Regions from separate parts of the Zhongshania borealis genome, predicted to be linked through region 3. Evidence: predicted binding sites of a transcription regulator. Region 3 holds the regulator's gene; each other region holds the start of a gene.
The links. The regulator LexA, encoded in region 3, represses DNA repair genes until DNA is damaged. The targets are predictions, from matches to a motif close to ACTGTNTNTANANACAGT.
Positions count from the first base shown of each region.

Region 1: a site for LexA is predicted at 4,303-4,320, ahead of ABD836_RS00515 (VRR-NUC domain-containing protein). Genes of this name have one in related genera too.
Region 2: a site for LexA is predicted at 4,184-4,201, ahead of imuA (translesion DNA synthesis-associated protein ImuA). Genes of this name have one in related genera too.

Region 1 covers NZ_BAABDM010000001.1:99,865-110,799, forward strand. The annotation lists gene ABD836_RS00505 (helix-turn-helix domain-containing protein) at 1-135, opposite strand, end outside; gene ABD836_RS00510 (ATP-dependent DNA helicase) at 218-2,551, opposite strand; gene ABD836_RS00515 (VRR-NUC domain-containing protein) at 2,533-4,221, opposite strand; gene ABD836_RS00520 (MSMEG_0569 family flavin-dependent oxidoreductase) at 4,499-5,752, opposite strand; gene ABD836_RS00525 (MSMEG_0570 family nitrogen starvation response protein) at 5,792-6,079, opposite strand; gene ABD836_RS00530 (sll0787 family AIR synthase-like protein) at 6,055-7,104, opposite strand; gene ABD836_RS00535 (MSMEG_0567/Sll0786 family nitrogen starvation N-acetyltransferase) at 7,101-7,679, opposite strand; gene ABD836_RS00540 (MSMEG_0568 family radical SAM protein) at 7,672-8,841, opposite strand; gene ABD836_RS00545 (Nit6803 family nitrilase) at 8,854-9,855, opposite strand; gene ABD836_RS00550 (MSMEG_0572/Sll0783 family nitrogen starvation response protein) at 9,942-10,424, opposite strand; gene ABD836_RS00555 (sigma 54-interacting transcriptional regulator) at 10,743-10,935, shown strand, end outside.
Region 2 covers NZ_BAABDM010000001.1:1,194,487-1,205,421, reverse strand. The annotation lists gene ABD836_RS05695 (error-prone DNA polymerase) at 1-1,819, opposite strand, end outside; gene ABD836_RS05690 (Y-family DNA polymerase) at 1,848-3,344, opposite strand; gene imuA (translesion DNA synthesis-associated protein ImuA) at 3,344-4,156, opposite strand; gene ABD836_RS05680 (3'-5' exonuclease family protein) at 4,466-5,947, shown strand; gene ABD836_RS05675 (pyridoxal-phosphate-dependent aminotransferase family protein) at 6,060-7,238, shown strand; gene ABD836_RS05670 (HDOD domain-containing protein) at 7,317-8,162, shown strand; gene ABD836_RS05665 (YciK family oxidoreductase) at 8,246-9,010, opposite strand; gene ABD836_RS05660 (HAD-IA family hydrolase) at 9,026-9,691, opposite strand; gene ubiG (bifunctional 2-polyprenyl-6-hydroxyphenol methylase/3-demethylubiquinol 3-O-methyltransferase UbiG) at 9,691-10,419, opposite strand; gene ABD836_RS05650 (TRZ/ATZ family hydrolase) at 10,421-10,935, opposite strand, start outside.
Region 3 covers NZ_BAABDM010000001.1:890,547-901,481, forward strand. The annotation lists gene ABD836_RS04205 (CsiV family protein) at 1-616, shown strand, start outside; gene ABD836_RS04210 (S-methyl-5'-thioinosine phosphorylase) at 678-1,421, opposite strand; gene ABD836_RS04215 (mechanosensitive ion channel family protein) at 1,414-2,532, opposite strand; gene ABD836_RS04220 (DUF6763 family protein) at 2,787-3,107, shown strand; gene lexA (transcriptional repressor LexA) at 3,283-3,885, shown strand; gene ABD836_RS04230 (hypothetical protein) at 3,890-4,306, shown strand; gene ABD836_RS04235 (hypothetical protein) at 4,366-4,629, opposite strand; gene ABD836_RS04240 (hypothetical protein) at 4,720-5,205, opposite strand; gene topA (type I DNA topoisomerase) at 5,206-7,902, opposite strand; gene ABD836_RS04250 (DUF1653 domain-containing protein) at 8,020-8,259, opposite strand; gene ABD836_RS04255 (hypothetical protein) at 8,246-8,749, opposite strand; gene ABD836_RS04260 (universal stress protein) at 8,834-9,274, shown strand; gene ABD836_RS04265 (ATP-binding cassette domain-containing protein) at 9,289-10,935, opposite strand, start outside.

The DNA of each region.
Region 1 (10,935 bases), 790 kb from region 3:
AAAGACTTGTTCCTGGACCTCTTTATACGTGAGGTTCTCATCTTTCAGTCGACGCAGCAGTGTGCGTTCACCGATCTCGAGCTTAGCGGATACGGTATGACGCGATGGTGCGGAGTACGGTACACGCTGGGGCATTTGATCTTGTTATAAAATGGATCAATGAAGTAGTTGATGACAGCTGGCCTATTTGGCCCCCACATTCCCGTCATTATTTTCCTCAATGCAGCCACCATTTGGGCAGCATCGCTTTGATATCCTCACGTAGAAAACGGTCGTCGATGAGTTCAATCACGCCGCGATCTTCGGGGGTGCGTATTAAGCGACCAGCCGCTTGTATGACTTTTTGCATGCCGGGGTAGAGGTAGGTGTAACGGTAGCCGTCGCCATAGCGCGCTTCCAATCGGGTACGCAAAACCTCGTGCAATTCGTCGTGGGGTGGTAGGCCTAAGGTGGCGACAAAAACCCCAATCAGTTTGTCACCAGGTAGATCGATACCTTCCGAAAATACGCCGCCCAATACTGCAAAGCCAACGCTGGGTGTGGTGTCGCTGGCATCCAAAATAAACTGTTCCCGCGCGGAAGGCGCCATTCCCGCACTTTGGCGAATTGTAGGGATATCTTGCTGCAGTTTGTTTAAACACGCGCACAGCGCATTGAGGTATTCAAAGCTGCTGAGGTAAACAAGGTAGTTGCCGGGTTGCGCCTTAAACTGCGTGGCGATGCGCGCGCTGATGGGTTCTAATGAGGCAAAGCGGTCGTCGCGGCGAGTGCTGATGTCAGTCACAAAGCGCAGCTCAATTTGCTCGCGCTGAAAGGGGCTTTCGATGTCTTTGAAGACGCTGGTTGCTGGCATGCCCAAGAGGTCTTGGTGGTAGCGGTTTGGCGACAGTGTTGCCGAAAATAACACGCAGCTATTGGCATCAAGAAAGCGCTGTTTTAAGTGGTCTGCGGGAATTAGGTTGTCGATTTTGAGTTTGGCACTGCCGCGTAAAATGGTGCCCGCTAGGGGCGACACGGTAAACTCTAAGGTGCAAAGTGAATGATCGGCAAAGGCGTCGGCGAGGCGCAGAAAGCCGAGCGCGGTAAACAGCACATACTGAATGTCGGCAGCAGTGTGGTGGTCGCTTAGGTAGTCGGTTATTGCTGCAATTAAACTGTATAAAGCGCTATTTAACTCTTCGGGTACGTCTGCTAAGAAGTAACGGTGTTCTACATCTGCTGCAGGGGTGTCGCTTAAAAAAGGCTTTATTAGCGTTTGCCATGCTTCTTCGAGATCCGCCAGCGGCTTTTGCAGTGGCGTTGGTGCCTTGCTGATGGTGTAAAGCATTTCCGCTTCGCTGAGCACAATGCTGTACATACCACGGGCGCGGTCGATAAGGTTGTGGGCTTCGTCAACTAGCGGTGCAACCTTCCATTCATTTTGCTTGGTCAGGCTGTGGAGTAGTGCGAATTGATCAAAGTAGTGGTTCACATCGCCGACGACAATATCACTCCAACGCGCCATTTCTTGGGCGAGAAAGTAGCGGCAAATAGAATGGTTACGGGCAATAGCGCGGAGCGCGGACTGATCTAAAAAACGTTGCTGAATGGCTTCTTCGCGGGCGTCGCTTAAACGGTCAAAAAAGTTTTTAGCCAGCGGGCAGGAGTCACCATGGCAGGCTTTGTCTGGGTGGTCGCAGGCGGCTTCGCGAGAGGAAAGCTCAAGTACGCGAATAGGGGGTGCTTCGAGTCCGCGTGGGGCTTCTCCGTCGACAGGGGCTTGCGCTTTGATAATGGTGCTCAGGCCGTCGAGCCCAAGTTTGCGCCCGGTATTGCGGCAGGTTAAAAAGAACAGGCGGTCTAAGCCAGTTTTTGGCATGGCCATCATTGCGGGGTATAAAACCCCAACGGTTTTACCTATGCCGGTAGGGGCTTGTAAGAGCAGCGGCACTGACGATGCAACCGCCATATATACATTGCGCGATAGATCGTGCTGGCCTGTGCGGAAATTCGCGTGAGGGAAGTTCAGCGCGGCGAGGGCGAGATCGCGCCGCTCGCGATGACGCTGTTCTTTTGTCGCCCACTGGGCATAGTCTCGGCATAAAACGCTGAGGTAGTTCCATAGCTCGTCGGCGCTAAATTCCAGCGTTTCGTGGGTTTCTTCCTCTTTGCGCACTTCAAAATAGGTCAAGCGAAGATTAATCGACTCGCGATTGTCGCGTCGGCAAAACAGCGCGCCATACACTTTTAACTGTGCCCAGTGCAGTGCGCGGCGGCCAGGGCCAATTCTGGCGACATTGCCGCGATGGGTTTTTATTTCTTCCAGAAAGCAATCTTGTTGCAGTGCGTAGTAACCGTCGACACGTCCGCTCGCAAACACGTCTTCGCATTCGCCTTTAAGTAGATACTCGGCTACGTAGGGATCGGGGCGTCGTTGCTGAACAGTAATATGGCCGACAATACCTTCTTCGGCGCTTGGTGCCGGGGTGTATTTAAACTCCAAGCTGCCGGTGCGGGCGGCAAATTCGCACAGTGATCTCACCGACACATTCATCATGGTGGGGTTATCCATTGCACTTGCGCGACCTCAATGGGAATGCCTGCAGCTAACATCGATTCTATCCATAGGGTTTGGTGGTCTTGCAGTCTATCGCCGGGGCCTTTGACTTCAACGAGTTTGTAGCTTTGCAGGCGACGGTCAAACACGCACAAGTCTGGCATGCCGCGGCGGTGATTGCGTAAATCCGCTAATAAGTGCGTTAAAATTGTTTTTAAGTGTGCTGCGGGGATCGTGGCGAGTGCGAGATCCAGCAGGGTTTCAGTTATCACCGGCCAGTGAACTAAGGAACAGGCAATACCGAATTTTTCTTGCCAGCAGTTTTTAATTAAAACCCGATACTCTCCAGAATCTAAGGTGGCGAGACGTGCCTCAATTTGAAGTTGTCGGCGTGCGCCAAAATCAGGCCGATAAAGATCGGCTGGACCGGCTTGGAAGGGGTGAAAGAAGGCGCCAGGTAAAGGCTCAAACAGCACCGGCCAAAACAGCAAGCCAAGGAGTCCGGTGAAGAGCCAGTTTTCGGTATAAAAGCCTTGCAGATAGTCCTCTTTGGTGAGGGCTTCTAGCGTGGCGAATTCGACGCGTTGGTCGGTCTCACAAAGCGAAAGTTCAATAAGAGGGAGAGTTTGCCTTTTGGGCTGTGAACGTGGCTTGCCCACTTTACGGCTCAGACGCCGCAAAATTCGCTGAAGATGAATACGTGTTTCTAGCCTGAAAGTTATTTGTAAATCCTGTTCTATGTCGTGAATGACGGCAGCAATATCGTCACTGTTCTTTTCGAGTACGCGATATAAGCGTACCTTGGCCTCATCTAAGACATTGCCGGTATAGAGTTCGATGGCCAGTGGAATATCACCTGCACGTTCGGCTTGTTGAGCTATCTGAAATTCCAGTCGCTGCCGTCGATATTCAAGCCAGGGGTTGCTTAATTGGCTTGGTAACAGGGGCAAGATGGTGCTGATATCAATTGCTTCCTGCAATGCTGTTTGGCAGTAATGCAATGCCAGGTAGCTATCGACATCCTCGCGACTGGCGAAGGCGCGAAATTGGGGCTCAAAGGCGACGGTTTCATAGCTTTGATGGCCAAGTTCGGTTAACACAAACTCTGACCAGTCTTGATGAAGATTACCGAAAAACATCAGGCGCATGCGATCGAATACGGCCATGCATTGCAGTGACACCAAGTTAAAGGGCGCCGCTGGCCACCAAAGGTCTAGAGAATTGGCGCCAGCAGCTAGCTCAAGGGCCTCAAGCGCCGACAGCAATTCCGATTTTTTAGCCGACTTCGGTAATGTACTACCCGTAGCGTGCAGTAGATTGAGGAGTTCATCGCGCCGGCAATGTTTATACAATTGTTCAATACTTATCTGAGCCTTGGTATCAATAAAACCCTGCTGACCGAGCTCATCTAAGGCGCTCTGGCTTGACGGAATCTCTTGGTATTCAAGTTTGTCACTGCGAAATATTTCACCCTTGCGAATAATCATTCTGGCCAACAGGGCTTGTGCTGGCATAGCGAGCTGCAGGAGTCGGTGGAGAACTTCTAGCTCCTCGGCTTTCAGCAAATCATGATGGTGAGCAGTGACCCAGCGCACTACGGCCTGGAGGTTTTTCAGGTAGTAGAGGGGATCGTCGAGCGAGGCCGGCGCAAGCGAATTGGCTGAGGGTGTGGCTTGCTCTAGCATCTGATGTGGTCGAGGGTGTTAGTCAGCTTCATGACCATATTGTTGTTTGAATAGGCGGTCGCGTCTATGTATTTTTCGATAACTGTGATTTAGAAAAGTATTGCGGATATGCCGTGATCACGTGTTCGAGCGAATGTAAATCTGTGCGGAATGCAAACCGGTAATCTCTGTCCGTGTTCTTGCTGGCATCGGGGCTTTTTTTCTGGGGACAAGGAGCATGGCATTGACAGCAAAAGCGAAGTCCATACTCCTTGAATGATAATAAAGCGGCTGACCGCTAGGCTGTAATGGCCTGATGTTGATTTAGGGTAATGGCATTGGCAATGTACTCGGCGTCGCGGCCAACGTGGTAAAACCGTCCTGAGCCCCAAGTGTTCATCCAGTTGAGGCCGAGGAAATACAGCCCGCGCTCAGGGCTAATGCCACGGTTTTGCAGGGGATTACCTTTTTCATTAAAAACTCCCAGCTTTAGCCAGCTGTAATCGGTGGTAAAACCTGTTGCCCATACCACAGCGCTTATCTTGCCGTGATTCATGTCGATTTGAGCGCAGTGGGCTGGTAGGTAGTTGCTGTGAATATTTTCATCAGCGGGAGCGTCAATTTTATTTTCTTGAATATATCGCTCTATGCTATCGCGAATACGGGCAGCGACCTTATCAGCGTAGGCAAGGTTGTTGGCGAGATCATCATTGAATTCAATAATACCATCGCGACAATGTTTTAAGCGTCCATACAGATGCATTCCCTGCTCGGCAAAAACCCGTAAATTGATGTCGCGGCCACCATCGCGGCCAGTGACATAGTGGTTGGTCGCGTGAGGTGCGTTGGCGCCTTCAGGGTGTTTGTCAATGGTAGTTTCGTAGTAGTGCATTTCATCTAACCAGTTGACCACATCTTTGCCGCGGTAGCGTCGATTGACACGAGGTGCGGTGCCAACACACAGGTGTACGGTGCGGCCTTTTAAATGCAGGTCTTCAGCAATTTGGCTGCCTGATTGCCCGGTGCCAACGACCATTACCTCACCTTCAGGCAGCTGCTCTGCATTGCGGTAGTTACTGGAGTGGATGTGCTGTATGTGATCTGGCATAGCCGCAGCTTGGGGCAGTATGTGGGGTTTGTGGTAGCTGCCGCAGGCCACGATGACATGATCGGCACTGTAGTTTTGTTTTGGCGTAGTGATATAAAAGCGGTTGCCACGTTTTTCTACTGAGGTAGCCGGACTGTTGAAACGCACTGGCGCCTTGCTGTGCTCATAGTACATGTCGAGATATTCAATAATTTCATCTTTGACCATAAAACCGTTGGGGTCGTCACCTTGGTAGTGCATGCCCGGTAACTGACACTGCCAGTTAGGCGTAACCAAGCAGAAACTGTCCCAACGCTGGCGTCGCCAATTAGGTGCAATACAGTCGGATTTTTCCAATACAAGGTGATCGATCTGTTGCTGACTTAAGCAGTAGCTCATAGCGAGTCCAGCTTGGCCCGCACCGATGATAATGCTGCTGTAATGGAGAGTGTCTGGGTTTGTCATGATGTCATCCGGTATACAATTAAGAGTGAAAAAAATGCTTTAGCGCAGTTCAATAACGGCAACGGTGCCTTCAATATTGCGTTCGCGCAGTGTCTTGAGTTTGCGCTGAAGTTTTTCCAATTCGGCGCTAGATGCACTGCAGGCAAAGCCATAGCGCTGGCGAACACGCTCTGAGGCTTGAGTCATGGTGTGTTGGCAAAGCTCGGCAAACTCTGCTTGGCTATAGCTGACGCCAGCTTTTAGGTATTGGTGGACAATGGTCGATGGCGAATAATATTCGCGGGTTTCGCCATCTGGCCAGCTCACGGTGAAATTGACGGCGGGCATAATGCGCCTCCCATATTGGTTAATTGTTCTGATTTAAGATCCCAGAAAACGCCACGACTGCCACCGTAGTCCAGCTCAATACAAGCGCTGTCATTGATGCTGCCAACAGGTGTGCAGCTGAGGTGGCTGTGTTGGAAAAATTGGATTAGCGGAGTGACTTGCTCGGCCTCCACTGCAAGCAGAAAGCCAAAGCTTTGAAAGGCCTGCAACCATCGTGATAAATCACCCTGTGGGCGCGGGATCGCGTTGAGGTCCAAGGTGGCACCACAAGCGGTAAGTTCTAACATCATAATCAAGGTGCCGAGAATGCCACCATTGCTAATGTCCTTGGCAGCCACCGCTAATCCGCGCTCAGCCAGTTCGGCGGGTATTTGCCACTGATTGCGAATCTGTTCAGGGCTTTTACCACCGACACAGCCCCAGTAGGGGAGGTCGCCGTGCCACCTGCCATTCAGATCACTGAGAATGAACAACCGTTGCCCAGGGCGCAGGTGATGGCATGATAGTAACTTGCTGGCGTAGCCCGTTATGGCCACCGCAAGGCTCGGTGTGTGCGCGGGGCTGATACTGCTGTGGCCCCCGGCAAAGTGCAGGCCAAACACGTCGCAAGCGCGCTTAATATGATGCATTAAAATTTGGCTGGACTCGTCGTCATGGTGCCAGAAGGCATTGACGATGGCCGTGGCGCGACCACCCATGGCGGCAATATCACTGACGTTTACCATGACCGAGGACCAGCCTGCGGCCTTTGGGTCTTTAGCAACAAAATCAGGCAGCATGCCTTCCATGGCAAGTAATTGGTAACCGCCCGGGCAGGGGAGTGCCGCGCAGTCGTCGCCGGGTTGGGCGTAACGTGCCTTAAGGTCAGTGGCTGAGGTGCTGGGCAGCATTGCCGCAGCGTGACGAATTGCGCGCTTGGCCTTTATTTCTGGCAGCTCGCGATGTTTGCTAATTAATGTCGCAAGCTTGGCATCCGTCACTGTGCGGTCAATTGTAAACGAGGGGCGGCGGTTTAGTGGTCTCATGCCCAAGTCCTCTCAGCATGGGGCAGTGCTGGTGCTGGCATAGTGGCAAGTGGGTAGGCTGACAAGTCGGCGCGCATGCGTTTATGGGGGTGGCCGGCGATGCTGATATCACCCATTTCAGCCCAGTGCAGACCACTGAAATAGCGTACGTTTTGGCGTTGAACAAAGGCGTGGAAGTGCTGGCAGCCAAGTTGTTTGGCGCGGCTCACCGCCGTGTTAATTAATGCTTTACCGATCTGGCTATGGCCGCGATACTCCTTGGCAACACAGAGTCGGCCACCAAACCACAGCTCTGGGTAGTTTGGATCGTCGCGCTGAAAAATCCGCACCGCGCCCACGACGTCGTCAGTCATGCCGCAGTTGCTGGCCAGCGCGACGATAGCCGTGGCGCGAAAATCTTCGGCGTCCTGCTCGTGACTGAGTAGTTGTTGCTCGTCGCTAAATACGCGTTGGCGAAGGGCAAAATAACGCTGTCGCTCCCAGTTGCTGGAGGTGAGTTTGACCTGAACCTGTGTTGCTCGAAAGCCCCGAAAAGCTTGGTCGTCAAAGGCGTAGCGCAGAACGTGCTTAGGCATGTGCGGTTTCCTCAGCGTGGTTTGCCAAGGGCATTGGCGCGGGCGTTTGTTCATACTGTTTTAAGCTGGAGCAGGCCCCGCATTTGGCGCAGCCCGCCTTGAGCTGACTTGACGTCATGCCGCTCGCAGCGAGCGCAGGGCCTAGCACCGAAAAAATGCGATCAAGCATCGCGCCATCAGGTGTCGGGTGGTTTTGAAGCGGCGTTCCGGCTACTGGTACAAAGGGCACCACAAAGGGGTATACGCCCATGTCGATCAATTTCAGCCCCATGGCAAGGATTTCGTCTTCAGTGTCACCGAGCCCTGCCAGTATGTAGGTGCTTACATTGCCGCGCCCAAATAGTGCTACTGCCGTTTTAAAAGCGGACATATACCGGCTCAAGGGGACACTGGCTTTGCCCGGCATAATGGCTTTGCGCACGCGGTCGCTGACAGCCTCAAGATGCATGCCGAGTGCATCTGCCCCCGCCGCTTTGAGGCGATGGAGCCAAATGTCGTCAGCAGGGGGTTCGCACTGAACTTGAATTGGAATGCCAACCGCCGCCTTAACTGCAATAACAGATGCCACTAATACTGCCGCGCCACGATCATTGCTCTGGGGCGTGCCGGTGGTCATGATCATCTGACTGATACCGTCGAGTTCAACGGCGGCTTTGGCCACTTCAGCCAATTGGGCTGGTGATTTGTGGGCAATGGTTTTACCCGCGGCGAGGGACTCTTCAATCGCGCAGAACTGGCAAGAGGTGTCGCGGTTGCGATAGCGCACACAGGTTTGCATAACGGTGGTGGCGAGCACGTCTTTACTGTGGAGGGTCGCGATTTTGGAATAGGGCACACCCTCCGCTGTGCTGAGCGCATAGAAACGAGGTGTGCCCGGCGCGGTGGCTTTTGCGATTAAGTTTCCTTGATCAAAAATCATGACCTCGCCACTGTGCTGATCGAGTTTGGCACTGAACGGAGAGGATCGTTGTTGACCTGAGTCTTGGTGCTTGGCGATCGGAATCATCGTGGTGTCGCCGTCAAAACTTAGCGCCTTGTGGTCAGTTGGGCCGGCGCCACCATTGCGCGCGAGACCTAGTGCATCGCTATTCAGCCAGTGCATACCGCGACTCTGTAATTGGCTGAGTTGCGCGCCACTTAATTGTCCGGTTTTTTGCGTCATGATGAGCCTCCTTTAGACCGTTGTTGGCACTGTATCTTGGTGAGACGTGTCACTAGCGGTGGCCGTGACTAGGCGCTGATCGCTCATGGCGTGGGTGTGCGGGCGCGGGGTTTTATCGATGAGCAAGCTGAGAAGCTCGGGGCGACTGTAATGCCCAACGGAATCCATCATGCGTTTGCGCTTGGCAATAAGGCTTTTGTCTAAGCTTGCAATACAGGCGCCTTCGCCGCTTTCGCTGCGCAGGGTTTCGCCAAGTAGTCTGCCCTCGGGTGAGACTATGGCAGTAAAACAACCGCCGCTAATGGCAGACAGTGGACCGCCAGTGTCGTCAACTATCTGTTGCTGCTGTTCAGGGCTTAGCCAGCTGGTTGCATTTATCACAAAGCAACCGGACTCCAAGGCATGATGACGAATGGTGACCTCGATTTGCTCCGCGAAAATTTCGCCAACCAATGAGCCGGGAAACATCGCAACATGGAATTCTTCGTGATCGGCCATTAAGGCATAGCGCGCCAGCGGGTTGTAGTGCTCCCAGCATGCCAGTGAACCAACGCGACCAATCGCGGTATCCACGGCAGCAAGACCGGAGCCATCTCCTTGCCCCCATACCATGCGCTCGTGATAAGTCGGCGTAATTTTGCGTCGGTGTTGTACCAAACTACCGTCGCTATCAAACAGAAGCTGTGCGTTGTAGAGGGTTTGGCCGTCGAGTTCATTGACGCCGATTGATACCACCATGCCAGCTTTGGCAGCGGCTGCGCCAATACGCTCGGTGTGGATGGACGGAACCACCACGGCTTCGCGCATTAACATAAGGTGTTGTTTGCCCATGGCAACGGGTGCCTGAACAAAGGAGAAATAGGGGTAGTAAGGCACTACTGTTTCAGGGAAAACTGCGAGTTGCACGCCCTGCTTGCCAAGATCGGCAATCCAATTGCAAATTTTGTTAACCGTGCCTTCGCAGGAGTAAAGTACGGGGCTGCATTGCACTGCTGCGGCGAGTATTTCGCTCATAGTGATCCCTATTTATTGAGTCTGCGTGTAAAGCGCGAGGTTTGTCAGCCCCTCGCCAGCGCAGTGCGCTGCGAGGGGCTGGGCACTTAGGCTGTCCAAGTGTGAACGGTAAACGCCTTTTCTCTGGCCATAAGCAATTGCAGGTCCATGACATCCAGGGGGTTGATGGGACGAATGCCTTCTATCAATGCTTTTTCGGTTTGCCCGTAAAGCGCTTGCAGGGCAAAGCGACAGGCGTAAACTTCACCGCCTTCTTCCATAAAGGCTTTGAGCTGGTTGTTGCACGCTAAGTGGCCTGGGAATGCTTCTGCGCCAAGGGTGGGGAAACCACGCTGTACGCCCAATTGCACACCGGGGCCGTAAAGTAGAATTTTGGTTTCAAAGCCTTTGCGCAATAAGCGCTTGGCCTGCAGTAGGTTAACAAGGCCGATAGAGCCCTCAAAGGCAATCGTGTGAAACGTGAGTAGGGCTTTTGCACCCGGTTCTGCCTGTACGTCTTCAAACACTTTCTCTTCGTAATCGACCAAAAAGTCGCCGTCTTTGTAATGGGGCGTTTCCACTGTAGGCATTGTAGATTCCTCGTAAATAATTGTGAGCTTGCGGTGGACAGCGTAGGGGCTTGGTTAATACCAGCTTCCTATCGCTACCTGATGTGACTAGAGCGAAAGCTGTACCAATACCGTCGTAAAAAGTTGAGTAAATGCTGACTTTATTATTTTGTTCATTTAAAACAATGTCTTAACTATTCAATTTATAACGAAATTACTTATTTTGGCATCGCCAAGTCGCAAGCTTTTAACAACGCATTTGCAGATATATACGCAAAAGAGTAGTCAAAAAATACGCAATTGCGTAGAGTGGTGTTTGCATAATGACTGAGGCAGATCATGTTTGATCTTATGGATTCCAATGACGAGTGGGGAAAGCTGGCGTACTGGATGCGCAATGCCGCATTTGAGCAATGCCCAGAACCGCTGATGGTCTTAGACCCCGTTAATAACCGCTATGTCGATTGCAATATTGCTGCCACCAACTTACTTGGTTATAGCCGCCAAGAAATTTTGCGCATGCCAATATCGG
Region 2 (10,935 bases), 300 kb from region 3:
CCATGCCGCCCTGAATGGGGCCGGGTCTAACGATGGCGATTTGAATGACGAGATCGTAAAAGGTGCGGGGTTGCAACCGTGGCAGCATGCTCATCTGCGCGCGAGACTCAATTTGGAACACGCCCACGCTGTCAGCGGCGCACAACATTTGATAAGTGGTGGTGTCTTCGGCGGGAATGTCGCTGAGCTGTTTAACCCCGCTGCCTGCGGCACTGATATAGGCGAGGCTTTTGCGCAGGGCGCTGAGCATGCCGAGGGCCAGTACATCAATTTTCATCATGCCTAAGGCTTCTAAATCTTCTTTGTCCCATTGAATAATTGTGCGCTCGGGCATGGCCGCATTTTCTATGGGTACCAAACTGGCAATCGGGTCGCGGGTAATGACAAAGCCACCAACGTGCTGAGATAAATGGCGAGGAAAACCGAGGATCTCGTTGAGCAAACTCATAAACTGCTGAACGGGAACACTACTGGTGTCGAATTGGCTTTCTTGTAGGCGTTGAATAAAGGTGTTTTTGTCGTCCCACCACGCCATATTGCCAGACAGCTTTTGCAGCAAATAATCGTCGAGCCCTAAAGCCTTGCCAACATCGCGCACCGCACTACGCCGCCGATAGCTGATAATGGTCGCCGCGAGGGCGGCGTGTTGACGGCCGTATTTCTTATAAATGTATTGAATGACTTCTTCTCGGCGCTCGTGCTCAAAGTCGACATCGATATCTGGTGGTTCATCACGTTCTCTGGAAATAAACCGTTCAAATAATAATTGCCCCCGGGATGGATCCACCTCAGTGATAAAAAGGCAGTAACATACCGCTGAATTGGCCGCCGATCCCCGGCCTTGGCAGAGGATATTTTGATTGCGAGCAAATTGGACAATATCGTAAACCGTTAAAAAATAATGTTCGTACTCTAGCTCGGCAATTAAGCTCAGCTCTTTGTCGAGCAGGCTTTTAACCAGTTCGGGTACACCCTTTGGCCAGCGTCGCTGTGCTCCGTGCAGGGTAATCTCACGCAGAAATTTACGGGCGTCTTGGTGATTAGGTACTACCTCGTTGGGGTACTGATAACTGAGTTCAGCCAGACTAAATGTACAGCGCTCGGCAATCGCGCAACTTTCTTCCAGTAAACCGGCTGGGTAGTCGCGCTGCAGTAGCGACAGCGGTTTAAGATAGCGTTCGCTATTAGCCTGTACGCTACTGCCAAGGGCTTGTATTGAGGTGTTGAGGCGAATGGCGCTGAGTATGTCTTGCAGAGGTTTGCGCTGGCGGGAGTGCATATGCACATTGCCGCAGGCAACCATGTTAATGCGATGCTCGCGAGCTATTTGGTAGCGTTTAAAATAATAGGGCTCGGCTTGTTGCTGGCCGTGAAAGCTGACGCCAAGCCAGAGTCGTTGGCCAAAATATTGTTTTAGCTCGCTAGCGTAGTGCTCGGTTTCATCGGGGTTAATCCAAATGGCAAAGCAGTGCTGACTATAGCGTCGTAAATCGCCTAAGCTTAGTTGATAGTTACCTTTGCTGCTGTGCAGGCGAGCTCTGCTGATGAGTGAACATAACTCGGTATACGCTTGCCGCACTGGCGCGAGTAAAACCAAATGAATACCTCCTTCGAGAATGAATTCCGCACCGCAAATTAATTTAATATTATGTTCTTGGCTGGCGCGGTAGGCGCGGACAATGCCAGAGAGGGAACATTCATCGGTAATGGCAATAGCGGTATAGCCAAGTTCAGCCGCGCTACTAAGCAGTTCATGCGGATGAGAGGCGCCGCGTAAAAAGCTGAAATTACTCAGGCAGTGAAGCTCGGCGTAAGACACCGTAGTAGGCTTTTGCTTAGGCATAGCGCTAGCCGAAAAAACCGTGTAAATACCAACGCCGATTTAGGCAGTCTTTAAAAACCCAGCACAAGGCACCGTGTTGATGGCGGGCAATATAGTAGTCGCGGGTTTGACGCTGTTGCCACCATTGGCCGTCGAAGCGCTCCGGCCCTTGCAATAATTGCAGTTCACCTTGCCAGAATAAACCCTGAGAGGTTTCGCTAATGTTTTCTGGTGGATGGCAGAGCCAATTTGGCCGCAGCAGCTTGTCGCTCATTGGTAGTGACGCTTGTTTGCCGGTGGCTGGTTGGCCATGGCGTGGTGAGCGTGTCGGCGTTGAGGTATGAGCGTCTCGGAGCACCCAGTTTAACTCTGGGAGATGGGCGTCTTGCAAACTGAATAAGTGGCAGCGCTGGGCCCCCAACCTGAGGCGTAGTTTGTCTAATACTTGACTGGTTTTTTCCTGTTGTTTGCTGCTGTTGGCGGTATCAAATAGCTGGTCGCTGTGTTGCTCGTTGCCAATAAATTGCTCGCAACGCAGGCTGAGCGTTTCTACTGGCCCTTGTAAACTGAGGGATTCTAAGCGCAGTACAACCAGTTCAATGAGGCTGCAACGATCGAAATGGCGCTGACTCAGCGCCAGTGACCAGGCTTCTCTACTGCCGTCTAGGTAGTGAAATTCCCATTGCATATCGCGGTTTAAACACTGGCGCAGACGCAGGTAGTGTTCTAGCTCACTCAGTAGCGCAGAGATCGGAAAACGCAATTGTTGTTTGCTGTGCAGGCCGCCGTCAAAATGACGTTGGGCGTTGAAAGTCTCTGGGGGGGTGAATTGTGGACGAATATCAGGCAGTTCACCGTGCAGCTTGGCGAGCACGATGGCGATGGCTTTGCCAAACCGGCGCTCAAGGGCGGCGCGGGGGAGAGTCTGGAGGCTGCCGAGCTGATGCATGCCCATTTCTTGTAATGTGTTAAGGGTTTTTGCGTCCAGTGGGAGTAGCTCAGTGGGCAGAGCGTGCAGGGCATTGTGTAGGGCTTCTTGGCGTATTTGTCCGGCAGAGCTTACTAACTTGGTTGGGCTGATATTTTGGTGACTGAGTAATTCTGCGGCCAGTGGCGTGTGGGCAATACCCAGTTGCACGCTAAGCCCCCTGCGGCGAAAGGCGCTAATGAATTTACTGTAGAGCCTGGCCATATTTTTAAACAAGCGCAAGGAGGCGCCCAGTTCTAGCAATACCGCATTGGGTGGGCAAAGGCAGACATCACCACTGAAGCGGTAGGCCCAAAGTGCGATGTTTGCTAAGCATTGTTGTTCGCGCTGGTGGTCACGGGGGCGAAGCTCAAGCGCGCTGCACAAGCTCATTGCGCTGGCGACCGACATGCCGCTAGCGATTCCCGCTTGTTGCGCGCTGGTGTTCGCCATCACAATAATATTATTCCGCGTTAGTGCCAGCATGCCTGTCGAATGATGCGCGCCAAGGGCTTCGAGTGGCAGCGTTGGTAGTCGCAGGCATAGCCATAACATTAGTGGGATGACTCGTTATTGCTCGCCTGGCTGCTATTCATCGCGTTGTCTTGCTGTGTTGCGGCGACGAAGATACCGGTATTGGCCAACAGGCTTATTTTGCGTCGTGTGGCTTGGCTTTGTGTCACGCTTGTTGAACTGTATACCGGCCACGTCGTCGCAGCACTTTGCTGCAGATACAGGGCGGCGGGGCGGGCTAATTGGAGTTGCTGCCCGGCGTGACCGCCGGGTTGTTTAATAATGTCAATTTGCAGGGATTGCTTGGCTGCGCTCAAGTGAAGGCGTAGTGGCGCGGGGGATATCTGCTTGGCCAAGCTAGCGGGGCGAAAATGAATATGCCAGCACTGACCATCTAATGCGGCAATGTGCAGGCGGCGCAACTGGCGATCATTTAGATCCGTTTTGCTAAACCAGCTTAAAACCGCGGCGTAAGCGCCACTACGCAGTAATTCCTCGGTGGCCCAGAGCTGGTCGGCGAACGTTTTGGGACTGACCAATAGCTGTCTGTTCACCGGTAGGCCCTGCTCCGCTAGGGCGGGGGTATAGGGAATATAAGGCGGATTTAACCACGCTATTGAACGATCAGCGAGCTGTTCACATAGGCCCGGCATCAACAACCACAATTCACCAATACCATACTCACCTAATAACTCGGTAGAGCCGCTGCGAGGCCAGCCGCCGGTGTGCAGTGCTGAATCTAGCGCGCTAAACCCCGTGCTCAGGCGGTCGCTCGTCGTCGCGCTGCTCCGGAGTTGCTGGCCTCGCCAGAGCTTGCGCTCATTGAGTAATTGTTCAAGAGAGTGATTTTTCATGGTGTCGCAGAATAGATTACTTAATATGCTGTATGTATATACAGTATATTAAGTGGTGTAAATGTCAATGCTGAACCGTGTTTACTACGGGATGGAATCGAGAGAATTGAGGTGGCTGGCCCGTGTTGCTTGTCGTAATGGCCCTGAGCTTATTCAATAATAATTGGCGTATATCATGATGCGCGGCCTTGCGTGGTTTATCATTGCTCGGATATGTCCACGTTTTAGGTTGAATTACATGAATTTGTCTTTTTACGCCATTTGTCTTCCTAAAATGAAGTCGCAGGCAGGAATGCACCGGGGTGAGTGGTGCTAGGTGATTACCGTTTTGCCCTTGTCGATTTGGAAACCACGGGCGGGCAGGCCGGGCAAGATCAGATAATGGAAGCGGCGGTTCGTGTGCTTGGTGGTGAGCAAGAGCTTGAATGGCAGTCGTTGATTGACCCAGCGTGCGCGGTGCCATCATTTATCCAAGGTCTCACGGGGATTAGTAGCAGTATGTTGCGCGGTAAGCCGCGTTTTTCCGAGATACAAGAAACCCTGTGGTCGTATTTGGATGGCGCGATTTTAGTTGCTCATAATGCCCGCTTTGATGCCGGCTTTTTGCGGGCGAATTTTGCTCGCTACGGCCGCGACTACCAGCCCCGTATTTTATGCACCTTAAAATTAGCGCGAGCACTTTATCCGGATTGGCCACGGCATGGTTTAGAAACCATTTGCGAACGAATAGGTTTTTATTCTGAAGTTCATCACCGTGCAATGGCAGATGTCGATGCAATGAAGGCCTTTCTTGATTACGCCCGGGCTGACAAAGGTGAGGCTGTGTTTAATTTTGAAGCGGGTTTATTGCTCGGCTTGCCGGTACTGCCACCAACAATCAGTCAAACGGATATCGATGCCATTCCCTTGCAGCCCGGGGTATACAGATTGCTGGGTGAGGCGGGGGAGTTGTTGTATTTGGCTGGCGCCACCTCGTTACAGGAGCAAGTGTGTTCTCATTTCGAAAACTCAGCGGGTGATAGCAAGGCCGCCAAATTAGCGCGTCGGGTATATGCAGTTCAGTGGCAGGCGCTGGCGGGAGACTTATCGGCGGCACTGCATGTAAATGCCGCACTTCGTGCTGAAAAACCCTTGTTGCAGCGTCGTATGAAGGCCATGGGCAAGCCCTGTTGCATGCGCTTTATCTCTAATGACCGTGGCGAGTTACAGTTACGATTGCGTTCCGGATTACCTGCAAATATTGCGCAGACGACTGAGTTACTTGCGCTATTTCGCGATCGTAAGCATGCCAAGACGCGTATTGCTGAACTGGCGAAGGAGCATGACTTGTGTCTGCGACGTTTAGCTGTACTTGCTGATACAGAGAGCTGTGGATGTCGTATTTGCACCGGGGCCGCTAATTTACCAAGTCCTGCAGAGGCTGAGGCGCAGTTAGTGTTAGCGTCTAACGTTGAATTTGCTAGCCGCGTTAAAGCGGCATTTGCTGGGTATTTGTACGCGCCGTGGCCCTTTACTGAGCCGGCGTTGATACACGAACAAAGTCAGGCCGGTTGTAGTGAGTGGCATTTAATCGACGACTGGCGCTATTACGGTAGCTTTACGTGGGATGCAGCGACGGGACAATTATGTGAGCTTAGTGATCAGGCAAGGCCAGTCGATGTTGAAGCGATACGGCTTCGCTGCGAGCAAAGCAAAGAGCTTCAGTATGAGCACTATCGTCTATTGCGCGCTTTTAGGGATGATTTACCGTGGCTGCCACTATCGGAATTTGCTATCAATAAGGCGCAGTAAACTCGGCCTCTACCCTAGCGTGTGAATCGGGTATAATTGCCGCCAATATTTGGGTTCAATTAATACATTTGCTTACGCTTGCGGCGTAGCGACAGATCAGTGAGATTTATTTATGGCTATTTCGTCTTTCCATCCTCCGCTTCGCACTTTGATGGGTCCCGGCCCTTCTGATGTGCATCCACGTATTTTGGAAGCGCTGGGCCGGCCAACGCTTGGCCACCTCGACCCCCTGTTTGTGGGCATGATGGACGAAACCAAAGCGCTTTTAAAATACGCTTTTCAAACGAGCAATGAATTAACCCTGCCAATTTCGGCGCCGGGTTCTGCTGGCATGGAGGCTTGTTTCGTTAATTTGCTTGAGCCGGGCGATAAGGCGCTGGTTTGTGTAAACGGTGTATTCGGCAACCGCATGATTGAGAATGTGACGCGTTGTGGCGCTACTGCAATTCGTTTGGACTTTGCCTGGGGCACGGCTGTTGAGCCTGCCGCTGTTGAGGCGGCTTTAAAAGAACACGCCGATATTAAAGTGTTGGCCTTTGTCCATGCTGAAACCTCTACCGGTGCTTTGAGTGATGCCGAGGCACTTTGCGGCTTGGCTAAGCAATATGGCTGCTTAAGTATTGTCGATGCCGTTACCTCGATGGGCGGTGTGCCGCTATTAGTGGACAAGTGGCAGGCCGATGCCGTTTACTCTGGCAGCCAGAAATGCCTGTCTTGTACGCCGGGATTGTCGCCCGTGACGTTTAGCTCTGCCGCGGTGGATGCTATTAAGGCGCGCAAACACCCGGTACAAAGCTGGTTTTTAGACATGAATCTGATCTTGGGCTATTGGGGTGAGGGTGGTAAACGGGCCTATCACCATACTGCGCCAGTTAATGCCTTGTACGGCCTGCATGAATCCTTGGTTATGTTACAAGAAGAGGGGCTGGAGAATGCCTGGCAGCGTCATGCAACTATGCACAGCGCCTTAGCTGCGGGTTTAGAAAGCTTGGGTGTTAAATTTGTGGTGGCCGCAGAGCAGCGTTTGCCGCAACTTAATAGTGTTTATATTCCTGACGGGGTCGATGATGCAGCAACCCGCCAGTATCTATTAGCCAATCACAATTTAGAGATTGGCGCAGGCTTGGGCGATCTTGCCGGAAAAGTCTGGCGTATTGGTTTGATGGGCTATAGCGCTAAACCTGAAAATATTCGTCTGTTGCTGTCGGCATTGGCCGAGGCAATGTCGGCTCAAGGCTATAAGTGCGATGCTACAGCAGCACTTGCGGCAGCAGAAGCGGTACTGGCGTAAATTTAGGCGTCACAGAATTGATTGCAGTGGTAAATTATCTGCTAATCTTCAGTTATCGTAATTGATGAGTGTGTTGATGTGAGTTCAAGTACCCCTTTGATCGAACAAATCCGGATGGATTTGCTGCAGGCGATTGAGAACGACGCAATTGTACTGCCGACCTTGCCAGAAGTGGCTTTGGAAATTCGCGAGGCCGCCAGTGACCCTGATGTCAATATTGGGATGCTGGCCACCATTATTGAAAATGACAGTTCAATAGCGGCGAGAATTTTACGGGTTGCCAACAGTTCGCTGTTGCGCGGCCTGCAGCCGATCAATGATGTAAAGGGTGCGATAGGGCGTATTGGCTTGGGCTATACCAGTACACTGGTCACAACCTTGGCAATGCAGCAAATTTTTCTGTCGACAAAAGAATCACTGAATCAACGTATGCGCAGTATTTGGGTGCAGAGTACTGATGTTGCGGCGATATCTCATACCTTGGCAAAAACGCAAGTCCATCTCAAACCTGAGCTCGCGACACTTGCTGGTATTATCCATCAAATTGGTGCGTTACCAATTCTCTCCTACGCCGTTGGTAGAGGTTTTCTGAGAGATCATCCGGAGTTATTGGATCAGGCTTTGTTGGAGCTTAGTCCAGAAGTGGGTCGCAGAATTCTGGAAGTTTGGGGGTTTGCGGAGGAGCTGGTGGTTGTTCCTGAAGGCTGCGCTGACTTTAGTCGGGAGCTGGAAACGGCTGATTACGCAGATGTTGTGGCCGTTGCACGGCTGCAGACCTATGTGGGAACGCAGCATCCATTGGCCGAGGTTGATTGGTTCCAGGTGACGGCATTTGCGCGCCTCGGTTTGCCGGTAACGCCGGGTGAGGGTGACGAAGCCTACCAGCAGCAGATTGAATTAATGCAGAGTATGCTGCGCGACTGATGCATCAAAAGCGCGGTAAATTACCGCGCCTTATTCCCTATCTTCTTTTGATTTTTTTCCGGAGACTTTTGTTTTGGAGTAGCTTAGCTTTTCGGCTGAGCGTCAAACTGCTGGCCGTTGACTTGGGCGCTGGCATCGCACATTAAATACAAATACAGCGGCATAATGACCTCTGGTAGCGGATTATTTTGCGGGTTTTCGCCGGGATAAGCCGTGCGGCGCATGACGGTTTGGGTAGCGCCGGGATTTATGGTGTTAACCCGAGTGTTGTTTAACTCAAATTCTTCGTCTGCCAAAACTTGCATAAAGCCTTCTGTCGCAAATTTTGAAACCGCATAGGCTCCCCAAAATGCGCGACCCTTGCGGCCAACACTGGACGATGTCAGTACCACTGATGCGGCATTGGCGGCGGCGAGCATGGGTAGCAGGGCTTGCGTCATCATAAAGGCCGCCGTGATATTGACGTGTAGTACGTCATCCCAGCTATCGGGGGTGGTTTGCGCTAGCGTCCGGCGCTGGCCAAGAATACTGGCGTTGTGAAGCAGGCCGTCAAGATGACCAAATTCTCGTTCAATGGTATTGGCTAGCTCCTCGTAGTCTTTCATTACTGCGCCGCGCAGGTGAACTGGGTAGATGGCGGCTTGCGGGTAACCGGCAGCTTCGATTTCGTCGTAAACCGCTTCGAGTTTCTCCACGGTGCGGCCCAATAAAATAACAGTGGCGCCGTGTTTGGCATAGCTTAGGGCTGCGGCGCGACCGATGCCATCGCCAGCGCCGGTTACTAAAATGGTTTTACCCGCTAAGCATTGAGGGGTGGCGATGAAATCATGGGGGAGGCTTAAAGGCACAGAATATCCTCGGGTTTAGGGAGTATGTAGTTGATTGATTAGCGGAATTAAATCTCTGGCTTGGGCAACAATATAGTCTGCGTCCCAGCTTTCCGCGCTATCACCCGCTGACACATAGCCGTAAGCACAGGCCACTGTGCGCATGCTGGCATTGCGTCCCGCCTCGATATCACGGCGGTGGTCGCCAACATAGATCGTGTGAGCGGGCAGGCAGGCGATTTCCTTGCAGGCGAGGTATATGGGTTCTGGGTGGGGCTTACGATTTGTTACGTGGTCGGGGCAGATGGCGGTGGCGCAGCGCTGGTCTAAACCCATGGCCATCAGCAGAGGCTCAGTAAAGCGGGCCGGCTTGTTGGTAACGATACCCCATTTCAAGCCACGTGTTTCTATGTGATCTAAGACCTCATTCATGCCGGGAAACAAGGTGGTGCTTACCGCGAGCTGGGCCAAATAGCGATCTAAAAATTCATTGATCAATTTTTGGAAGCCAGCGTCGCCTTCCTGTTGTTGAAAGCCGAGGCTGACCACTGCGCGAGCGCCATCGGAAACCCGCTTGCGCACCTCGTCATAGCTCTGTGGTGCTAATTGGTGCTCAGCGAGCATGGCGTTCAATACCGTTGTGAAATCCGCTGCGGTATCGAGCAGGGTGCCATCGAGGTCAAACAGTACGGCCTTTAGCATTACAGCGGTTTCTTAACGTGAATCATGTAATTGACGTCGACATCTTTGTCGTTAAGGCGGTAAGTACGCAGTAGGGGGTTATAGGTTAAGCCGGTCATGTGTTGCATTTGCAAGTCGGCTTGACGTACCCAGTTGCCTAATTCGGCGGGGCGAATAAAGCGGCTGAAGTCGTGGGTGCCCCGAGGAAGCATTTTTAATAAATACTCGGCGCCAACGATGGCCAGCATAAAGGCCTTGGGATTGCGATTGATGGTGGAAAAATAAATGTCGCCACCGGGCTTGCAGAGTTTCGCGCAGGCGCGAATGACCGAGGAGGGGTCGGGAACGTGCTCAAGCATTTCTAAGCAGGTGACGATGTCGTAGCAGCCGGCTTCGTCTTCAGCTAATTCCTCGGCTGTTATCTGGAAATATTCGACCTTGGTGCCGGACTCCAATTGATGCATACGCGCGACATTCAGCGGTGTTTCGCCCATGTCGATACCTTTGACTTTGGCGCCGCGCTGAGCCATTGACTCAGATAAGATACCGCCGCCGCAGCCTACATCGACAACTTTACGCTCTGCCAAGGGCGAGCGCTCATCAATATAGTTAACGCGCAGGGGGTTGATGTCGTGCAGGGGTTTGAACTCGCTGTTGCGGTCCCACCAGCGGTGGGCGAGTTCTTCAAACTTGGCAATTTCTGCCGGATCGACATTGCTGCCGGTGTTGTTTGCGTGGCCTTGCTGCATATTATTCTCCGCTAATCTTTTTGCGCCAGAGCTGTGCGCGGGCAACGATGTCCCGGCTGTCTAGCGTGGTCAGTTCGCCATTATCCAGTACCTTGCGGCCCATGATCCAGCTATAGCGAACCTGGTGGCTAATATTGGTGTAGACAATCTGAGATGTTGGTTTGTAAATTGGCTGCTGCTCCAGCCCCGAGAGATCGATGGCGATGATGTCTGCTTGCTTGCCGACTTCAATGCTGCCGACGAGGTGGTCAATGCCCAGTGCTTTTGCGCCATTCAGCGTTGCCATTTCAAGGGCGTAGCTGTCAGGCAGGGCGCTGGCGTCATTGGCGACTGCTTTGCCAAGCATCGCGGCAGTGCGCATTTCGCCGAAAAGGTCTAAATCGTTATTACTGGCGGCGCCATCGGTGCCAAGCGCGACGTTAATGCCAGCTTTTCGCATTTTTTCGATGGGTGAGAAGCCGCTCGCTAATTTTAGATTGGACTCAGGGCAATGCACCGCGTGGCAGCCGTGGCTGG
Region 3 (10,935 bases):
GCCAGACAATGTGCATTTGCGCTACCCGCGAAACTGGGTGCGCCTGCAATCAAGCACCGGCGCGAGTTCTCCTCGTATTGTTGATAGTAGCGATCCTGAATTTGCCAAAGCAGCCAAGTCGCTACGAATGTCCTCTCGCTATAAACCATTATTTTTAGCAAGCTGGGAACAAGACCTTAAGCCACGCAAAAAAGCCCCGGCCATTTTGATCCAAGGCGGTAAACGACACGGTAAACACTACGAGCTAGAGGGTTATGTTCGAATTGCGGTAGAGCGCTATCTGCATCTGGATACCAATCTTTGGCTGGTAAGCTATGGCAGCCGCGGTGGTGATTACTACCTGCCCCACCAACCACAAAGTTATGACGAAGTCGAAGAGCCGTTGCCATTAGCGAATCAAGGCTTTGCCACCACGCCCGAGTACGCCCAATTCAAGGAGCAAAACCCTGGATTTCAGGCCAATACGCCCTACCAGCAAAACACCGACAACCCGATTGAACAGATAGTAGTCATGAAACAACACCGGCGGATGCGCAGCGACGAACTCCACTTTATCGATCACCCAAAATTCGGCGTAATCATCAAAGTAACCAAAATCCCCCCGCCAACTAATTAACATTAGACCAGCGCTTAGCCGAGTTATTAGCCTCGGCTAAGTTATTAGCAAATCAAATGATCTAATACTCGGCAATACAGTCGGCAAGAATAGCCTTTACCTGCAACATGCCGGTATCAATAACGGCGCGAATATCTTCCATCGTAATCAGATTATCGCTAAGTCCCGCCCCTGGATTCACGACCAACGACACTGAAGCATATTCCAAACCAGCCTCTCTCGCGAGCGCGGCCTCGGGCATTGCGGTCATACCGACGATGTCGTTACCGTCATTTGCCAGTCGCCTAATCTCCGCGGCCGTCTCCAAACGCGGGCCCTGCGTCACGGCATACACACCATAGTCTTCGAACGCAATATTGGCGTCAACAGCCGCATTAGCGAGTCGAGAACGCAAATCCTGGCTGTAGGGATAGCTGAAATCGATATGCTCAACCTTGCCATTCTCACCATCAAAAAAGGTTTGCGCACGGCCCCAAGTGTAATCGTTAATCTGGTCCGGAATGGCAATAACCCCCGCCACAAAACGCTCACTAATACCACCAACAGCGTTAACCGCAATAACGGCGTCTACACCCGCCTGCTTGAGCGCTGAAATGTTTGCGCGATAGTTAATCGCGTGCGGTGGAATTTCATGGCCGTGACCATGCCTAGCAAGAAACAAAAATTCAGCCGATTTATAACGTATCCGCTGTAGCATTGCGCTAGGCACACCAAAGGGCGTTTCAACTGCGGTTTCTTCTAGCACTTCGGCACCAGGCCAATCACACAAGCCTGTTCCGCCAATAACCGCTATTGTTTTAGTCATTTTTTAACTCCGCAATCCGCCCTTGGGCATTTTCAATTGTTATGGGATCCATCTTAACCGTGGTGGTCGGAAACGCTACATCACCGCCGAGCTCATGAATAATCGCGAGTATCTGCAATAACACATCTTGTTTTATTCGGTGATACTCAACCCAATTAGTGGTTTTGGTAAAGGTGTAGACAAAGAAATCCAATGACGACGCATTGTATTTATTAAAATTTACAATCAATGTTTTGGCCAAGTCTATGTCGGCGTGATTTTCCAACATAGCCCGAACCTTATCGATAATCGCCGGTAACCGCGCGGCATCGTCGTAGCGCACGCCGATAGTTTCATAGATTCGGCGATTTAGCATTCGTGATGGATTTTCGACAGAAATTTGAGCAAAGGTCGCATTCGGTACATAGAGCGGCCGCTGATCAAAAGTACGGATCCGGGTTTGCCGCCACCCGATATTTTCTACGGTTCCTTCAATATTTTTATCAGGAGAGCGAATCCAATCACCAACCGAAAACGGCCGGTCTAAATACACCATTAAACCGCCAAAAAAATTGGCCAGCAAATCTTTGGCGGCAAAGCCCACTGCAATCCCACCAATACCCCCAAAGGCTAAAACTCCAGATATGCTATAACCTAAATTTTGCAGAATCATTAATCCAGAGACTATGATCACCGCCGTGCGCACCAATTTACCCAATGCCATTACAGTAGTGCGGTCTATGGGTTCATCTTTCGCCGTATAGTCATCCGACAACAGACGCAATTCTATCTGCCGTACCAGTGCCACCAAAAACCAAGCGAGTATTAACACCACACCCACAGCGCGCATTGAATCTAGCGCTGAAAAAATTTCAGCATCAGTTGACCGCCCAATAATTTCCAACACATGACTGGCACCAACCGCCCAAACCATAAGTATTGCGGGCCGACGTGCGGCATCGAGAAGCGCGTCGTCCCAAAGGTTGCGAGTTTTGGCAAACTTAAGCGCCAAACGTGCCATCAAGCGGCTAACAAAAAGATTTGCCGCTAAAATGATTAGCACGACAATAAACACATCACCCAACCACGGATATTGATCAGGTTGAAAACTGTCCCACCACTGTTTAAACATCACCGTTTTCCGTCATCTTGCCTATACAATTTCATTGCTAAGCCGCGCTGGCTTATACAAATGCACCATAAAAAATCAGTTTTAAAATAATGATAATAATCAAATATCAGAGCTAGCTTACTGAATATACAGTGAATTGTATAAAAGGCCTACCGCCACAATCCATACCAAATTTAGGACCCCGCAAAAATACCTACTAGACAGCAATTTTCTAAGTGTTAGTTTGAACCTAGGCTTTAGCAGAGGTGGCAATCATGACAAGACTAAGACCCCAAGTCGGAAACTGGTATAAAGATATTGAGACCGAACAACTCTTTGAGGTTGTCGCCGTAGACGACGGCAGTGACTCTGTTGAAGCACAGTTAATCGACGGTGAGCTCTGTCAATATGACATGGAGAGCTGGCGACAATTGAATTTAGAACGAGTAGAAGAGCCCGAAGATTGGCGAAACGCCTTTGAATTAAGTGATGATGACTACCGTTTTCTCGACGACACTATGGTCCCGGAAAACTGGAACAACCCGCTCTCAGAAATCGAAACAGACGTTATAAACGGCTTACTGGACGAATACTGACTGCAAGCAGTCGTCACCGACATTATTAAAAAACATGCGCCACCCGTCTTAGTTACACTTTGACGGGTTTTTTATATCGCCGCAAAAACAGCAGCTCCTTCGCATTTCATACTTGCTATCCATAAAACACTGTATATACTGACAGTACCTGTATAGATAAACAGATACTAAAATTATGGAAAAGCTCACAGCACGGCAAGCCCAAATTTTACAGTTGATCAAAGACCATATTGCGGACACGGGCTACCCACCTACTCGTGCGGATATTGCTCGAGTACTTGGTTTCCGCTCACCGAATGCTGCCGAAGAACATCTTAAGGCCCTCGCCAGAAAAGGTGCTATTGAGATCATTCCCGGTGCATCAAGGGGCATACGCCTGCCAGAATATCTCGGCATCCCAGTTATCGGCCGCGTAGCCGCAGGTAACCCAATATTGGCAGAAGCCAATATTGAGGATTACTGCGATATGCCGGCGTCCATATTTTCGCCGAGTGCAGATTACTTTCTTCGCGTAAAAGGCGACAGCATGATTAATGTCGGCATTTTCGACGATGATCTATTGGCCGTGCACCGCACTAGCGAGGCTCGCAATGGCCAAATCGTCGTGGCAAGAATTGACAATGAAGTCACTGTTAAGCGTTTCCAACAACAAAAGAGCAAACACCTCATTGCCCTGATTGCAGAAAATCCGGACTACGAGCCAATTCAAGTAGATTTACGCGAGCAGGACTTTGCCATCGAAGGCTTAAGTGTTGGCGTATTACGGCGCGGGAGTTAAAAATATGACTTGTATAGAGCAGATCCCTCTACATTACGCATCTGAATCTGCGGTTGCCGCTGGTCAGATTACCGAAATCACCATGCACAGCGACGCTCACCTGTCTAAGCCGCTATTAGCGGCCATGCTGACCCAACTCAGTGCCAATTCTGACCAGCGCTGGCTTTGCTGGGTAGCGGATCGCCCACTAAAGCCTCTGCTCAGTGAATCGAACCATCAGCACGGCCGAAAAATACTGCAGGTTGTGTCTAATACTGATCGAGATTTAACTGAAATAGCTATTCGTGCCCTAGAACGCGGCAAAAGCCATACCGTGGCAATGCTACTAGAAAGGCCTCTGCGCGACGATGAACGTCTGGCACTGGCCAGTGCGGCCAAAGCAGGTGCTGCGGAGTGTTTAGTGATTTTAATGCAGGCCTAAGAGACCTAGAGCCCGAACTCCTACCCTCAATTCAGAGCAAGCATGGTCCAAGCAGATCGTTAGTGGACGATTTTGGCCTGCAATTCCAGCTCATCAAGGTCGGCTTCGCCATCTTCTGCGAAGGCGTCCTCTTCGGCAGCGGTAGATACAGCTTCAATACCGGCTTGCACCATGGCACGAGCTATTTCTAAGCATGAACCATTGATATGTTCTCTAGTTTCATCTGAGAAACGAATCGTCACTAGTGGGTTTTCGTCACCTTCAGAACGTTGTAACACAACGTCGCCGTTAGCAAGTTCAACCAATTCTAAATATGACAGCACAAAGGATTCCTTGATATTTCTAGCGCCAACACGGCGCCGTTGCCCGTATTGTATCAAACCTCTTAAGCTAGATGCCAACCGCGGTTTATTTCAATATTCCATTAAGGTGGCGCGATGACGAGCAATCATCGATTTTAATTCGTGCAGGCATACTGCCAAATCAGGTTTTGGCGCGTTTTCAATTTGACCATCCCAAGCTAACACCCCCCGTGGCGCGGGACTTGCAGCCGTGGTTTGGATGAAAGCGTAATTAACGATGACTTCTAGCCAGCCAGGCTCTACTTCCCGACCCGCTAACTCCTCCAGTTCTGGTGGAAGGTCATCTGCTACGAATGATCGAGCATTAAACTGCCCTTGGGGCAATGTCAGTGCAAACTTGGGCTGTTGATCTATCACGTCAGCAAGGTGGCACTGGTAGGCTAATAACAACTGCCACACGATTGAATCGGTAGTGGCGCGCTGAATGTGCCCGCCCCACTCATTCGCATCAGTTGAATCAAGCTGACCAAGATACTGCTCAGCAAAATAGATGTGTAAATTACACTGGCCGCGAAAGCTTTCTTTTAGTCCCGCCAATTACTTACTCACCTTTGTTTTCTTAGCTGGCTTTTTTGCCGCAGCAGTTTTCGTCGCCTTAGCGGCCTTTTCGCGCACTACCCACTTATCATTTTCGTAGAACGCTGCCCAACCCGATGGCTTACCGTCAACTTCGGTCTGCACATACTGTTCTTTGGTTTTGCGACTGTAGCGAATCACCGCGTCACGGCCCTCTTTGTCTTTGGCCGGCGCCGCAAACAAAAAGGCGTACTTCTCGTCGATCTCACTTTGATGTGGCAGTATCTCTTTTACCAAAGGCGCCCGAGTTTCTCTGTTCCGCGGAAAACCGCTAGCCGCCAAAAACAGCCCTGCAGCGCCGTCGCGGAGAATATAATGGTCATCGACTTTTTCACATTGGAGCTCAGGCATCGGCACCGGGTCCATCTTCGGAGGAGCGGCTTCGCCGCTGCGCAGAAGCTTGCGGGTGTTCTTACACTCCTCGCCAGTACAACCAAAATACTTGCCAAAACGACCCGTTTTTAGCTGCATATCTAGGCCACATTTATCGCATTCGATAAGTGGACCTTCATAACCTTTGACTTTAAAACTGCCCTCTTCGATTTCGTGTCCACTACAGTCAGGATTGTTACCACAGACATGGAGTTTTCGCGCGGCATCAATAATGTAGCTTTCCATGGCAGTATTACATATTCCACAGCGGCGCTTGCTGCGTAAAACCTTAGACTCAGCCTCATCATCGTCGCTATCGATGCTGACAAAATCTTCTGCTGCGACAAGGTTTATGGTTTGTTTACAGCGCTCTTTCGGCGGCAATGCATAACCGGAACAACCTAAGAACACGCCAGTACTGGCTGTGCGAATTTGCATTGTACGGCCGCAATTAGGACACGGAATATCGGTCCCAGTAGGTAAATTATTCCGCATTCCTAGGCCTTCGGCCTCGGCTATCTCGAGCGTTTGACGAAACTCAGCGTAAAATTCGTTGAGTAAGTTCTTCCAATTCTTGCCGCCATTTGCGACCTCATCCAATAACTCTTCCATTCTCGCCGTAAAACTGTAATCCAGCAGATTACTAAAGCTTTCAACGAGACGATCAGTGACAATATCGCCCATTTTTTCTGCATAAAAACGCCGATTATCAACACGCACATAACCGCGGTCTTGGATAGTAGAAATAATCGAAGCATAGGTTGATGGACGGCCGATACCACGCTTTTCGAGTTCCTTAACCAGTGCTGCCTCTGAATAACGTGGCGCAGGTTTCGTAAAGTGCTGGGTGGGATCAAGCTTGATTAATTCGAGACGATCACCAACCTTCACGTCTGGCAATTCTTGATCATCTTCCTTTTTGCTAACATTTGGCGGCTGCACTTTCATATAGCCATCAAACAGCATTACTCGTCCGCGCGTACGGAGCTCATAATCACCAGCTGTAACAACGATTGACGTACTAGTAAAGCTGGCGGACGCCATCTGACATGCCACAAACTGACGCCAAATAAGAACATAAAGCCGTTCGGCGTCGCGCTCCATACCGGCCAATTGAGTCGGTTCGATATTGACATCAGACGGACGAATCGCTTCATGCGCTTCTTGAGCGCCCTCCTTACTTGAATACGATTTCGGCGCGTCCGGCAAATAAGACTTGGCAAAATTACTACTTATATAGTCGCGACAGGCCGCGACCGCATCAACGCTCAAGTTTGTCGAATCGGTACGCATATAAGTGATGTAGCCCGCCTCATAAAGTCGCTGCGCCATCATCATGGTTTTCTTAACGCCAAAGCCAAGACGCGTGCTCGCAGCCTGCTGTAAGGTCGAGGTAATATAAGGCGCACTTGGATGACTTTTTGTAGGCTTGTCTTCTCTAGCCGTAACGCTGTAGTCAACGCCGCGCAAGACCGTTGCAGCCGCCATGGCGTCGGTTTCATTATTGGGACGGAAATTTGCCCCCGCTTGCTTTTTAACTTCGAGGCGGAGCTGTCCCTTTGCTGATTTATTCTCGGTGTGGATTTGCCAGTATTCTTCAGGAATAAATGCCCGGATTTCCTTCTCGCGATCGACAATCAATCGCACGGCAACAGATTGAACACGCCCGGCCGAGAGTCCGCGAGCAATTTTTGCCCACAGTAGCGGCGATACCATATAGCCAACGACCCGATCCAGAAACCGTCGGGCTTGCTGGGCATTAACTCGGTCAATATCGAGTTCAGTGGGTTTTTCAAAAGCAGCCTGAATCGCCTTCTTGGTGATCTCATTAAACACGACGCGTTTATACCGGCTATCATCGCCACCGATGGCTTCACGCAGATGCCAGGCAATTGCCTCCCCTTCGCGGTCCAAATCCGTCGCTAGATAGATGGTGTCGGCATTTTCCGCTAATTTGCGCAATTCACTTACGACTTTTTCTTTACCCGGTAAAATTTCATAGTGCGCAGCCCAATCCTTTTCCGGATCAATGCCCATACGAGCAATAAGCTGCTGTCGCGATTTCTTCTTTTTGTGTAATTCTTTCTCTTCAGGCGCCATTTTACGGGTTAATGCCGCCGCCTTAGCACGCTCTTTAGGATCTACCGTGCTCGCCTTGGCGCTACCACTTGTCGGCAGGTCACGGATATGGCCAATACTGGACTTCACGATAAACTCTGAACCCAGGTATTTGTTAATGGTCTTCGCCTTCGCCGGCGATTCCACAATAACCAAAGATTTGCCCATATTATCCTTCTGCAATTGAAATAAGTACGTGACGCCTTAGCGGCGAGAGGCGACATATATAAGTGTTCATTTCGCCAGGGTCAAGGGGATAGCCAAGGGTTTTTTTCCCCAAGCAGTTTAATCCAGTGCCCCATCATCGGCTTTAAGCAGCTCGAACCGTGCCACCATTTCCCCTTTATATTCAAGGAGTTCAGTAAACATTGCCAAAGGCCTAACCCACAGCTCCGCAGCACCATAAAGTGGTCGATAAACAACGAGCAATTCTTCTGTCTCACTATGGGTGGCTACTTCATATACTTTGTATTCACCACCTTTATAATGCCGGTAGAGTCCTGCCGGAAGATTATTCGTTGCCAAAGTCTTTTTCCCCAACTGTTTCCAAGGCCCCTTTTTCAATAATGCCGTTAAGGCACTGGGCAATATCTGCGACCATCGTCTCGTCAGCTTGTCGCTCCCGCCAATAAACATGGAGGCCGATCGGCGTAAATTCAAGCATCGTTGCATCATTCGGCAGCAGTCCGCGAAATTCGGCGATGAGAGCCAAAACTTCTCGACTGCAGGGCACTAAATCGTCTTCGCCCTCAGGAATGTCTAATAGCCAAAATTTCCACGATGGCAGCGGCTTTTTATTGTGTACCGGCCGCGTATAACAAACGCCGAAAACATCGTCCTCCCGCCGCACGCGTTCACGACGGGATTTCGGCATGGCCACAACCTTTACAGACAAGCCAGCGGCACGCGCAGCAGCCCGCACCGCCGCTTGTTGCGATTGCCTGCGCGAGGGCAGAATCCACAGGATTGGCGCCAACATAAAGCCGATTACTGCAAAGCCAATGAGCCAAGCCATAGATTTCCTTTGTTAAACACTGGACAGTTGGCAGGCTTTATACCCTAATAAGCGAGTCAATTGCGAATATAGTTGGAGCATAAAATGCCAAATTATCAGCGAATCCTAGCCGCGATAGATCTCTCAGATGAGGCTGGCGGCGTCTTAGAGCGTGCCGCCGCTATGGCTAAACATCACGACGCCGAGCTGCATTTACTGCATGTAGTCGAGCCACTAAGTCTCGCCTACGGTGGCGATATACCCATGGATTTTTCAGAAGTACAGCTACAACTGCAGAAACAAGCCGAGGATGCGCTTGGCAATTTTGCTAAGAAGCTAAACCTCCCGAAAACACAATGCCACCTTCTCAGCGGCAGACCCGACGGCCAAATACACGAGCTGGCCAAAACCCTTGCCACCGACCTTATCATCGTCGGCAGCCATGGCCGCAAAGGCTTAGCCCTGCTGCTTGGGTCCACTGCAAATGGTGTACTCCACGGCGCCGATTGCGACGTGCTAGCCGTGCGTGTCGGCCAGCAAAGCTAAACTATAGGCGCTGGCTATTCCGCAAGGTCCAACCAGCGCTCCATCGCACCATCTAATTCAGCCTGAGTAGACGCGATTTTATCGAGCACCTCAGCTATGGTAGCTGGGTCCTGCTGGTAGAATTCGGCATTACCCGTCTTCTCACCTAATTCCTCAAGACTCTTCTCTAACTTCTCAATTTTACTTAGTAAATTATCAAGCTCACGCTGATCTTTATAGCTGAGTTTACGGCTTTTTGTTGCAGCCTTAACGACTGCCGCCGGCTGTGATTCTGCGACCTTTTGCTGAAGAGCCGGCGCCGCTTTTTGCTGCGCAATGCGACGTGACATATACGCCGACACTTCACTATAACCACCTATGTGCTCACTAATAACGCCCTGACCTTCAAATAGCAGGCAACTACTGGCGACGCTATCCACAAAGGAGCGATCGTGGCTGACGAGCAACACGGTACCGCTGAAGTCGACCAATAAACTCTCTAATAGCTCCAGGGTTTCCATATCTAAATCGTTGGTCGGCTCATCCATCACCAACACATTCGCTGGCTGACTAAACAAACAGGCCAACTGGACTCTTGCCCGCTCACCGCCGGATAAAACGCCAAAATGGCTGCGAGCCCGCTCAGGACTAAACAGAAAATCACCGAGGTAGCTCATAATATGACGATCTTTGCCATTGATGGTCACGGCATCGCGACCTTGGCCAACAATATCCACAACGCGCTGACTCTCATCAAGGCGATCGCGAAGCTGGTCAAAATACGCTATTTGCAAATTCGTACCGGCTTTTACGGTACCCGATTGGGCCTCTAGTTCACCCAATATCAAGCGCAACAACGTGGTTTTACCTGCGCCATTCGGGCCGATCAAGGCCAATTTATCGCCGCGACACACTAACAGCGACAAATTATCAACTAGCACTTTACCTGGCACTGAAAACGATACATCGGTAAGTTCAGCGACGACTTTGCCGGTCCTATCCGCCTGATTAACACTTAGATTAGCCGAGCCAGATTGAACGCGGCGCTTCGATCGCTCCGAACGCATCCGCTCCAGGGCCCGAACGCGGCCTTCATTGCGGGTGCGGCGCGCCTTTATCCCCTGCCGAATCCACACTTCTTCCTGGGCCAAGCGCTTGTCAAACAGCGCGTTATGCTCAGCTTCAATCTCCAGCGCATGCTCGCGCAGTTCTAAATAACGAGTGTAATTAGTGTCGTAATTAGTCAGTATGCCGCGATCCAATTCCACAATCCGGGTCGCCAGTTTTTCGATCAACGCCCTATCATGGGTAACAAATAACACACAGCCCTGAAAAGACATAACACATTGCTCAAGCCACAATATGCCGTCTAGGTCCAAATGGTTAGTCGGTTCGTCCAGCAACAATATATCCGGGTCACAAACCAGCGCTCGCGCCAACGCCACTCGGCGGCGCCAACCGCCGGACAAGCTGCACACTGTCGCATCAGCGTCTAATTCCAATCGCGACAGGATATTGTCAATACGCTGCTGAAACGACCAGCCGTCATTCGTCTCAATTTCGCGCTGCAAGTGCTCCAGCTCTTTTAATTCGGCATCCCCCATCTCACCATTTATCAACTCATGGTAGCGGCGCAGCACTTTCCCCAAGCCCGCCAGGCCATCAGCCACTACGTCGTAGAT